Regions from separate parts of the Pseudomonas sp. E102 genome, predicted to be linked through region 2. Evidence: riboswitches for the same ligand, from Rfam matches in the RefSeq annotation. Region 2 holds a riboswitch; each other region holds the start of a gene.
What was found. A riboswitch is a leader RNA that binds a small molecule or an ion and turns the genes downstream of it on or off. The one in region 2 is predicted to bind cobalamin.
Positions count from the first base shown of each region.

Region 1: it holds a riboswitch for cobalamin, as region 2 does, so the genes downstream of both, cobW (cobalamin biosynthesis protein CobW) here and DOCECA_RS06745 (CbtB domain-containing protein) in region 2, are expected to answer to the same signal.
Region 3: it holds a riboswitch for cobalamin, as region 2 does, so the genes downstream of both, cobO (cob(I)yrinic acid a,c-diamide adenosyltransferase) here and DOCECA_RS06745 (CbtB domain-containing protein) in region 2, are expected to answer to the same signal.

Region 1 is NZ_CP084025.1:1,563,785-1,567,052, forward strand. It holds gene DOCECA_RS07285 (glycerate kinase) at 1-1,041, shown strand, start outside; cobalamin riboswitch at 1,146-1,382, shown strand; gene cobW (cobalamin biosynthesis protein CobW) at 1,482-2,546, shown strand; gene cobN (cobaltochelatase subunit CobN) at 2,550-3,268, shown strand, end outside.
Region 2 is NZ_CP084025.1:1,451,407-1,454,674, reverse strand. It holds partial or broken gene DOCECA_RS06750 (pyridoxal phosphate-dependent aminotransferase) at 1-908, opposite strand, end outside; cobalamin riboswitch at 1,016-1,236, shown strand; gene DOCECA_RS06745 (CbtB domain-containing protein) at 1,333-1,521, shown strand; gene DOCECA_RS06740 (CbtA family protein) at 1,533-2,228, shown strand; gene DOCECA_RS06735 (cobalamin biosynthesis protein) at 2,225-2,629, shown strand; gene cobM (precorrin-4 C(11)-methyltransferase) at 2,700-3,268, shown strand, end outside.
Region 3 is NZ_CP084025.1:3,414,607-3,417,874, forward strand. It holds gene DOCECA_RS15580 (cobyrinate a,c-diamide synthase) at 1-680, opposite strand, end outside; gene cobO (cob(I)yrinic acid a,c-diamide adenosyltransferase) at 677-1,288, opposite strand; cobalamin riboswitch at 1,370-1,577, opposite strand; gene DOCECA_RS15590 (hypothetical protein) at 1,738-2,322, shown strand; gene DOCECA_RS15595 (PQQ-dependent sugar dehydrogenase) at 2,508-3,268, shown strand, end outside.

The sequences.
Region 1 (3,268 bases), 110 kb from region 2:
GACGCGCAGCTGATCAAGTGCCCAATGGCCGATGGCGGCGAGGGAACGGTGGAGGCGGTGCTCGCGGCCTGCGATGGCCAATGGCGCGAGGCGCGGGTCCGTGGCCCGCTGGGCGCCGCTGTCCAAGCCCGCTGGGGCTGGTTGCCCGACAGCCGCACGGCGATCATCGAGATGGCCGAGGCCAGCGGCCTGCAACTGGTGCCGCCGGGACAGCGCGACGCTTGTTCCAGCAGCACCTATGGCACTGGCGAACTGATCCGCGCCGCTTTGGATGAAGGGGCGAGCCGAGTCATCCTGGCGATCGGTGGCAGCGCCACCAACGACGGCGGCGCCGGGGCGATGCAGGCACTGGGCGCGGCATTGCTGGACGACCAGGGCCAAGCCCTGCCGCCCGGCGGCCTGGCCTTGGGCAAACTGGCGCGTATCGACCTGGGCGACCTGGACCCGCGCCTGGCCGGCGTGTGCTTCGAGATTGCCGCCGATGTCGACAACCCCCTTTGCGGTCCCCATGGCGCTTCAGCCGTGTTCGGCCCGCAGAAAGGCGCCTCCGCCGAGCAGGTGCAACAACTGGACCGGGCGCTGGGACACTTTGCTGAACATTGTGCCCAAGTGTTGAACCGCGACGTTCGCGACGAACCCGGCAGCGGTGCCGCTGGCGGCCTGGGGTTTGCCGCCAAGGCGTTCCTCCAGGCGCAGTTTCGTACCGGCGTGGAAGTCGTCGCACAATTGACCGGCCTGGCCGATGCGATCGACGGCGCCGACCTGGTGATCACCGGCGAAGGCCGTTTCGACGCCCAGACCCTGCGTGGCAAGACGCCGTTTGGCGTGGCCCGCATCGCCCAGCGGCGCGGCGTACCGGTGGTGGTCATCGCCGGCACGCTGGGGGAGGGCTACGAAGCGCTTTATGAGCACGGCATCGATGCCGCGTTTGCCCTGGCGAATGGGCCGATGACGCTACAAGAAGCTTGCGCCGATGCGCCACGCCTGCTGGCCGAGCGGGCCCGGGACATCGCCCGGCTCTGGCGAGTGGCGGCGCGCTGACTTGCCCTTGGGGCAGTCGCCAGGACGCATCAGTCGTCGGAGATTGCCTTGGGACATTGACCCGCCCGCACACCCTGCGTAGCCTTGCGCCTTCGAGGTTCTTCGGCACGCGCCGAAGCTAGGGTCTGTATGAAATGTTCGCGTACAGAGCCTGAGAAGGGAACGCGGTCCAAGCCGCGGCTGCCCCCGCAACTGTGAACGGTGCTGTTTCTGCAAGGCCACTGTGCTTGCCCTATACAACGGGCGCACGGGAAGGCGCAGCAAAATGTCAGTCCCGGCTTTGAAAAAAGCCGATTTGGCCCGCCGTCAGCCAGGAGACCTGCCTCGACAACAGATTCTCACTACAACCGGGCGGGGTGATCCGGTGGCGAAATCTTCCGCGCGCGCCTGTGCCAGTGGTTGTCGTCCCGTTTGCCCGCCACCTTGCCAAAGGGCATCCGATGAAAACACTGGCCAAACTCCCCGTCACCATCGTCACCGGTTTCCTCGGGTCGGGTAAGACCACCTTGCTGCGGCACATGCTCGACAACGCCCAAGGCCGACGTATCGCGGTCATTGTCAATGAGTTCGGCGAACTGGGCATTGACGGGGAGATCCTCAAGCAGTGCTCCATCGGTTGTACCGAAGAAGAAGCCAACGGCCGCGTCTATGAACTGGCCAACGGCTGCTTGTGCTGCACCGTGCAGGAAGAGTTCTTCCCGGTGATGCGTGAGTTGGTGGCGCGTCGCGGCGACCTCGACCACATCCTCATCGAAACCTCCGGCCTGGCCTTGCCCAAGCCGCTGGTCCAGGCCTTCCAATGGCCGGAAATCCGCAGCGCCTGCACCGTCGATGCGGTCATCACCGTGGTCGATAGCCCGGCCGTGGCCGCGGGCACCTTCGCCGCGTTCCCGGACAAGGTCGATGCCCAGCGCAAGCTGGACCCGAACCTGGACCATGAATCACCGCTGCACGAGCTGTTCGCCGATCAACTGGCGAGCGCCGACCTGGTGATCCTCAACAAAGCCGACCTGATCAACCCCGAGGACCTGGCCAAAGTCCGCCTGGAAGTCGCCGAAGAGCTGCCGCCAGCGGTCAAGGTCATCGAAGCCAGCAACGGTCGCCTGCCGCTGGACGTGTTGATCGGCCTGGGCGCGGGCTCCGAGGAACACATCGACAGCCGCCACAGCCATCACGACCACCACCATGACGGCGATGACGACGACCACGATCACGATGCCTTCGATTCGATTTCCATCGAACTGCCCCAAGCTGACGAAAGCCTGCTGCTGGACGCGCTGACGCAACTGGTAATTCAGCATGACGTCTTGCGGGTCAAGGGCTTCGCGGCCATCCCGAACAAGCCGATGCGCCTGTTGATCCAAGGTGTGGGCACGCGCTTCGACAAGCACTTCGACCGCCAGTGGGGCGCCGATGAAGCGCGCGTCACACGTCTGGTACTGATCGGCCAGGCCCTGGACGCCGGGCTGCTCGAAGCGCAGTTGCGCGCCGCCCTCAGCGTCTAAACCATGCACCTGCTCAGGACCCAGCCCGGTGGTTTCGTGTCGGATGACAACATCGCCGACCTCGGGCAAACCCCCGCCGAGCTGGTGATCCTGTGCAGCGGCGATTCCAGCCTGGCGCTGCTGGCAGAAGCGGCGCGGCAGTTGCCGGACGATTTTCCGCAGTTTCGCCTCGCCAACCCGATGCAAGTGCAGAACCACGCCTCGGTGGATCTGTACGTTGAAGATGTATTGCGCCACGCCAAGGTCATCCTGCTGTCGTTGCACGGAGGCATCGGCTATTGGCGCTACGGCGTCGAGCGCCTGGTGGAACTGGCCGGGCGCGGGGTGAAACTGATCCTGGTGCCGGGGGACGACCGTCCGGACCCGGAGCTCAGCGACCTGAGCAACGTGTCCGCCGAGCACCGCGATCGGCTCTGGCAGTTTCTTCGTCAAGGCGGATTGGAAAACGCCCTTAACCTGTTCCGTCACCTGGGCAGCCAATGGTTTGGCCGCGATTATCCGTGGGGCGAGCCCCAGCCCCTGGCGCGCACGGCGATCTATCACCCGGAAAAAACCAACGCGACCCTGAATGATTGGCAAGCGGACTGGCGGGCAGGCGATCCCGTAGCGGCGCTGTTGTTTTATCGCTCCCACCTGCAAGCCGCGAACACCGCGTTCATCGACGTGTTCTGCCAGCGGCTGCAAGCGGCGGGACTCAACCCTTTGCCAATCGCCGTGGCGAG
Region 2 (3,268 bases):
CCAAGTCCCGACGTTGGCGATACTCCGCGCGCATCTGCGCCACTTCCGGCAGATCCCGTTCAAGGGCAACCAGGGCACCGCACTGGACGAAATCCGGCAAACCAAACAGCATGCACAGCGACAGATTGGAAAGGTGTTCAGCGAGAGGTTCGGGGCCAATGGCCCAGCCGATGCGCCAACCGGTCATGGCATGGGATTTGGACAGGCTGTTGATGGTGACGGTGCGCTCGGCCATGCCCGGCAGGCCGGCCGGGCTGATGTGCTCGCCTTCGTAGAGCAGGTCGCTGTAGACCTCATCGCTGATCAGCCACAGATCGTGTTCGATGCACAGTTGCGCCAGGGCTTGCCAGGTGCACAGCGGCAGGCTGGCGCCGGAGGGGTTGTTGGGGCTGTTGATCAGCATCGCACGGGTGCGCGGGGTGATCAGCCGGGCGACGTCGGCCGGCTGGACTCGGAAGCCGTTCTCCGGCGTCACCGCCACCGGCACCACTTTCGCTGCGCAGGCACCGAATGCCGCTTCGTAGGTGACGTACATCGGTTCGGGCGACGATCACTTCATCGCCAGGGTCGAGCAGGCATTGCGCGACGGCATAGACGCCGCATTGCGCGCCGGGCAGCACCGTAACGTGGCCCGCGCCCACTGGTTGGCCGCAGCGTTGTTGGTGCCGCCGGGCGATGCTGGCGCGCAGGCTGTACAAGCCGCTGGTGTCCGAATAGTGGGTATCGCCGGCACGCAGGCTGGCGACGGCGGCCTCGACAATGGCGGGCGGGGTGTCGAAATCCGGATCGCCCACCGAGAGCAACAGCACGTCCCTGCCCTCCCCGCGCATCGCCAGCGCCCGGTCATGAATGGCCCAGGCGGCAGCGCCGTCGCCAGTGATGCGTTGGGTCAGGGCTGAAAAGCGCATGTCATTTCCTTGTGAGTTGCGGTATTGAGCTCAACCCTATCTCAAATCCCGAAGCGCGCCACCGTTTGGATGGCCTTGCGCATTGACGCCCGGCCCTCGCCCATGGTCTGCTGTACGCCAGTTTGGGTGCCCTTCACAGGGTGAAACGGGAAACCGGTGAATCGTGTGCTTTACTTCAAGGCCACGTCAGTCCGGTGCTGCCCCCGCAACGGTAAGCGAGTGAAGCGTCGAAACCACTGTGCATGCGCATGGGAAGGGGACGCTTTCAGGCAAGGCTCAGGCCCTGCCCCTCGTGAGCCCGGAGACCGGCCCATGACTTCTTTTCAACAAACCCGCGGTGGGCGGGCGCTGTTCGAATCCCGGCGAGTCTTCGCCTGGGTTTTCACTGCGCTTGGTCCGCCCGCTGACACCAGAGGGAAGCGCCATGTCGACCATCAGCAGCACCGCCCGCACGACCAGTAGCACCGTCACCCTGAGCCAGCGCTTGAGCGCCGCGGTCCTTGCCTCGATTCTCGGCGCGGGCCTGGTGTATTTCGCCGGTTTCTCCCACATCGAAGCGGTGCACAACGCAGCCCACGACACACGGCACAGCGCCGCGTTCCCGTGCCATTGAGCGCCGACACCATGATCAAGCGTATCGCGCAAACCGCCGGTTTCAGTGGATTGTTGGCCGCCCTGCTGCTGACTCTTCTACAAAGTTTTTGGGTATCGCCGCTGATCCAGCAAGCCGAGACCTACGAAAAGGCCCCGGCCGCCGAGGTCCATGAACACGCCGCTGGGGTTGCACACAGCCATGACGCGCAAGCCTGGGAGCCCGAGGACGGCTGGCAACGCGTGCTCTCCACCACCGGCGGCAACCTGGTGGTCGCGGTGGGTTTTGCGCTGATGCTCGCGGGCCTGTACACCTTGCGTGAACCGACGCGCACATCCCAGGGTTTGCTCTGGGGCCTGGCCGGCCATGCCACCTTCGTCCTGGCGCCGACGCTGGGCTTGCCCCCGGAACTGCCGGGCACTGCTGCGGCGGATCTGGCCCAACGGCAGATGTGGTGGATCGGCACCGCTGCGTGCACGGCGGTGGGCATCGCCCTGATTGCGTTCGGTCGGCATTGGCTGTTGAAAGTGTTGGGCCTTGCGACCTTGCTGATTCCTCACGTCATTGGCGCCCCGCAGCCGGACGTGCATTCCATGCTCGCGCCCGAGGCGCTGGAAAGTGAGTTCAAGCTCGCTTCGCAATTGACCAATGTTGCGTTTTGGCTGGCCTTGGGCCTGATCAGCGCCTGGCTGTTCCGCCGTGGTGCACAGGCTCACGACCAAGCATGAGTGGCGGGTCGATCCTGGTGGTCGGCCTCGGCTGCCAGCGCGGTTGCCCGGCCAGCACGTTGCGGGCATTGCTTGAGCAGACGCTGCTGGCCCACGGTATCGCGCTCGACGAAATAAGGGCATTGGCGAGCATTGACCGCAAGCGTGACGAGCCGGGGCTGCTGGAGTTGGCAGCGCAATTATCGCTGCCGCTGACGTGTTTCAGCGCTGAACAACTGGCGGGTTATCAAGCACAGCTCAGCCATCGCTCAGCCATCGCTTTCGAGCATATGGGTTGCCATGGCGTCGCCGAAAGCGCCGCCCTCGCCCTGGCCGATCAACTGGGTGTTTCGCCCGCAAGATTGCGAGTTACCCGCCAGAAAGGCCCGCAGGCGACATTGGCATTGGCGATGGCTTTGTAACACTCGATAATCGCTCGCCGAATCATGAGCATTGCTCATGCACGCCCTCATCTTTGCATAGGAACCGGTCATGACCGTTTACTTCATCGGCGCCGGCCCTGGCGATCCGGAGCTGATCACCGTCAAGGGCCAGCGGCTGATTCGCAACTGCGCCGTGATCATCTACGCCGGCTCCCTGGTGCCAACGGCTGTGCTGGAAGGCCACCGCGCCGAACAAGTGGTCAACAGCGCCGAGCTGCACCTGGAACAGATCATCGATCTGATAAAGTCGGCACACCTCAACGGTCAGGATGTAGCGCGAGTGCACTCCGGCGACCCAAGCCTTTACGGCGCGATCGGCGAGCAGATCCGCTACCTGCGGGAGCTGGACATTCCTTTCGAAATCATCCCGGGCGTGACCGCCACTTCAGCCTGCGCCGCTCTGCTCGGTGCCGAGTTGACACTGCCGGACATATCCCAAAGCGTGATCCTGACCCGCTATGCCGACAAAACCGCCATGCCCACTGGAGAAGAGTTGGTCAGCCTGGCGCAACACGGCGCCACCATGGCGATTCACTTGGGCGTCAACCATCTGGAAAAAATCGTCGATGAGCTGCTACCCCACTACGGCGGCGATTGTCCGATTGCGGTAGTTCACCG
Region 3 (3,268 bases), 2.0 Mb from region 2:
TCCACCGAAGGCGGCAATGCCACTTCACAACTGCCCGCCAGCGCCTCGGCGGCGGCATCGAGACGCACGTCCAGGTCATTCAATTCGCTGGCCTGCACCAGGCCAAGATGGCGGCTCGGCAGCTCGATGCCGGTTTCCCGCGAAAGCGCGCCGTACCAGCGCAAGCCTTCAGTCAGGCTCCCTTCGAGCAATTGCGCGTGGCGCAAGGTGCCGACCCGATTGGCCAAGACCCCGGCGAAGGGCAAATCCGGCTGATACCGTGCCAGGCCCAAGGCCAAGGCACCGAATGTCTGGGCCATGGCCGTGCCATCGATAACCGCCAGCACCGGCACGCCGAAATGCCGGGCCAGGTCGGCGCTAGACGGTGTGCCGTCGAACAGCCCCATCACGCCTTCAATCAAAATCAGGTCCGCTTCTGCGGCGGCTTCCCACAACAACCGGCGACTTTCCTGCTCTCCGACCATCCACATGTCCAACTGATAGACCGGCGCGCCACTGGCTCGCTCAAGGATCATTGGATCGAGGAAGTCGGGACCACACTTGAACACGCGCACCTTGCGCCCCTGGTTGCGGTGCAACCGGGCCAGAGCCGCGGTGACGGTGGTCTTGCCCTGGCCTGAAGCCGGGGCGGCAATCAAGACCGCCGGGCAATGGCGGCTGGCGGTCGACACTCGGCTCACAGTTCGACGCCTTTCTGCGCCTTTATCCCGGCCTGGAAAGCGTGCTTGATCATGCCCATTTCGGTCACGGTGTCGGCCAGCTCGATCATCTCGGGCTTGGCGCCGCGGCCTGTCACGATCACATGTTGCATGGGCGGACGAGCCTGCAGATCACTCAAGACCTGATCCAGGTCGAGGTAACCGTGCTTGAGGGCGATGTTCAGTTCGTCGAGCACCACCAGCCCAATGGACGGGTCGCTGAGCAACTCACGGGACACCGCCCACGCGGCTTCGGCGGCGGCAATGTCGCGCTGGCGATCCTGGGTTTCCCAGGTAAAGCCCTCTCCCATGACATGGAAGCGCACCTGCTCCGGGAAGCGGCGGAAAAACAGCTCCTCGCCGGTGCTGTTGCGACCCTTGATGAATTGCACCACGCCACATTGCATGCCGTGCCCCATGGCCCGGGCCAGCATGCCGAACGCAGAACTGCTCTTGCCCTTGCCGTTGCCGGTCAGCACCAGCAGAAGGCCGCACTCGTTGGGCGAATTGGCGATGCGCTCGTCAATCACGGCTTTCTTGCGCAGCATGCGCGCCAGGTGGCGTTCGTCGCGATCGGGCGTGTCGGTCATGGGGGAGCTCTCCGTTGGGACTGGATAACGGCGGGCGGGCATAAAAAAGGACGGCAACGAGCCTGGCATCGCCCACCGTGATGCCGTTGGATGAATCAGGCCGGTCTCCGGGCTCATGAGCGGCGTAACGCCTGGCTGTGCGCCTTCCCATGTCATGCGACACAGTGGCCTATACGCAGCCTTGACTCATTTACCGTTGCGGGGGCAGCGCCGGGTTTGTGCACGCACCGGCTTCCCTGTTTCACCCTATCGGCCATTGCCATAGAGCACCTGAAACAAGCCGCGAAGGTTAGAGGGTTGGGGGTTGAGCGTCAATTAAAGCCGCGATGGGCAGCGCAATGGATATTGGCCGGGATCAATAAGCTGACGTCAATCTTGTGTGATCCTGCGGCAAGTGATATCAAAGAGACACTACGACCCGATATCACAAGAACAAGAGGGCAAATGCGATGCAAGGCATGATCATCAGCAATCCGAAACTGGAATTCCTGCGCCCGGTGCTGGAACGCTGGTTCGATTGTATCGACCGCTACAACGCCGTGCGCGGCGATAACGACACACCCTATTGGCACAATGAAAAAGCCAATCTCGGTCTGCTGTCGGCCGCAGCCTGGATGGCGGAGATGGTCACGCTGCAGGACGCAGCGACTCGCAAGCAGAATGAAGAAGGCGAACGTAATGTCAGCGCCGATCTGTTGATTGCCAGCAGCGATGAACGCGCCTACATCCAGAGCACGCAGCGCTGGCCGAAGGTCAACAACCTGAACCTGACCCAACCGTTGCTGGAAGCCACCAGCGACGCCAAGCGGATCAGCTACGCCAGCGACCTGAAACTGGGTTGCCTGTTCATCGCCCCGCAAAAAGCCCAGCAAAGCGCGACGCCAGAAGAGTTGCAGGACATGATCGATGACCTGCAAAAGGAAAACACCTGCGCCGTGGCCTGGTACTTCCCTTATGCCTACCGCAAGTTGCGCAACGAGGCCGGACACTATCACCCAGGGGTCGCGGTGCTGTTCAAGCAGGCTCATGGTTGATTGTGGCAGCGAGCCTGCTCGCTAGACGGGGGAGCAACCCGCATTTCACTGCCAGGTTGACCTGCTTTCGCGAGCAGGCTCGCTCCCTCAGGAAATTCGTTTGCCAGGCGGGTCGCCCCACCGTTGAACCATCCCACGTCTACGCTTCTCTATGAGTAATCACATGCACTCATAGGGAAGTCCGCATGCTCAAGCCAAATCACCTGTTGATCGCCGCCCTTGCTACAGGGCTTGTCGCTTGCGGCGAGTCGTCGACATTGCAGGTTTCCGACGGCATCGGCCCGTCACCGAAACTGCCCGAGCCGAACAAGACCCTGATGCCCACGGTGAATATCGCTGAAGCCATCGGATGGCCGGACGGCGCCAAGCCAACCCCGGCCCCAGGCCTGAAGGTGGTTGCCTTTGCCGAAGGCCTGGATCATCCGCGCTGGCTTTACGTGCTACCCAACGGCGATGTGCTGGTGGCCGAAACCAACGCTCCCCCCAAGCCCGACGATACCCAAGGCATTCGTGGCTGGGTCATGAAGAAAGTCATGGACCGCGCCGGCGCTGGCGTCCCCAGCCCCAATCGCATCACCCTGCTGCGGGACGCCAATCACGACGGCGTCGCCGAAACCCGGACGATTTTCCTGGAAAACCTCAATTCCCCGTTCGGCATGACGCTGGTGGGCAGTGACCTCTATGTGGCCGACACCGACCGGTTGATCCGTTTCCCTTACAAGGAAGGCGATACGCAAATAAAGGCGCAACCCACCAAGGTTGTCGATTTGCCCGGCGGCCCCCTCAACCACCACTGGACCAAGAACGTCATTGCCAGCCGGGACGGTAGCAAGTTGTACGTCACGACCGGCTCCAACAGCAACGTCGCGGAAAATGGCATGGACGCGGAAGAAGGCCGCGCGGCCATCTGGGAGGTGGATCGGGCCACCGGCAGTCACCGCATCTT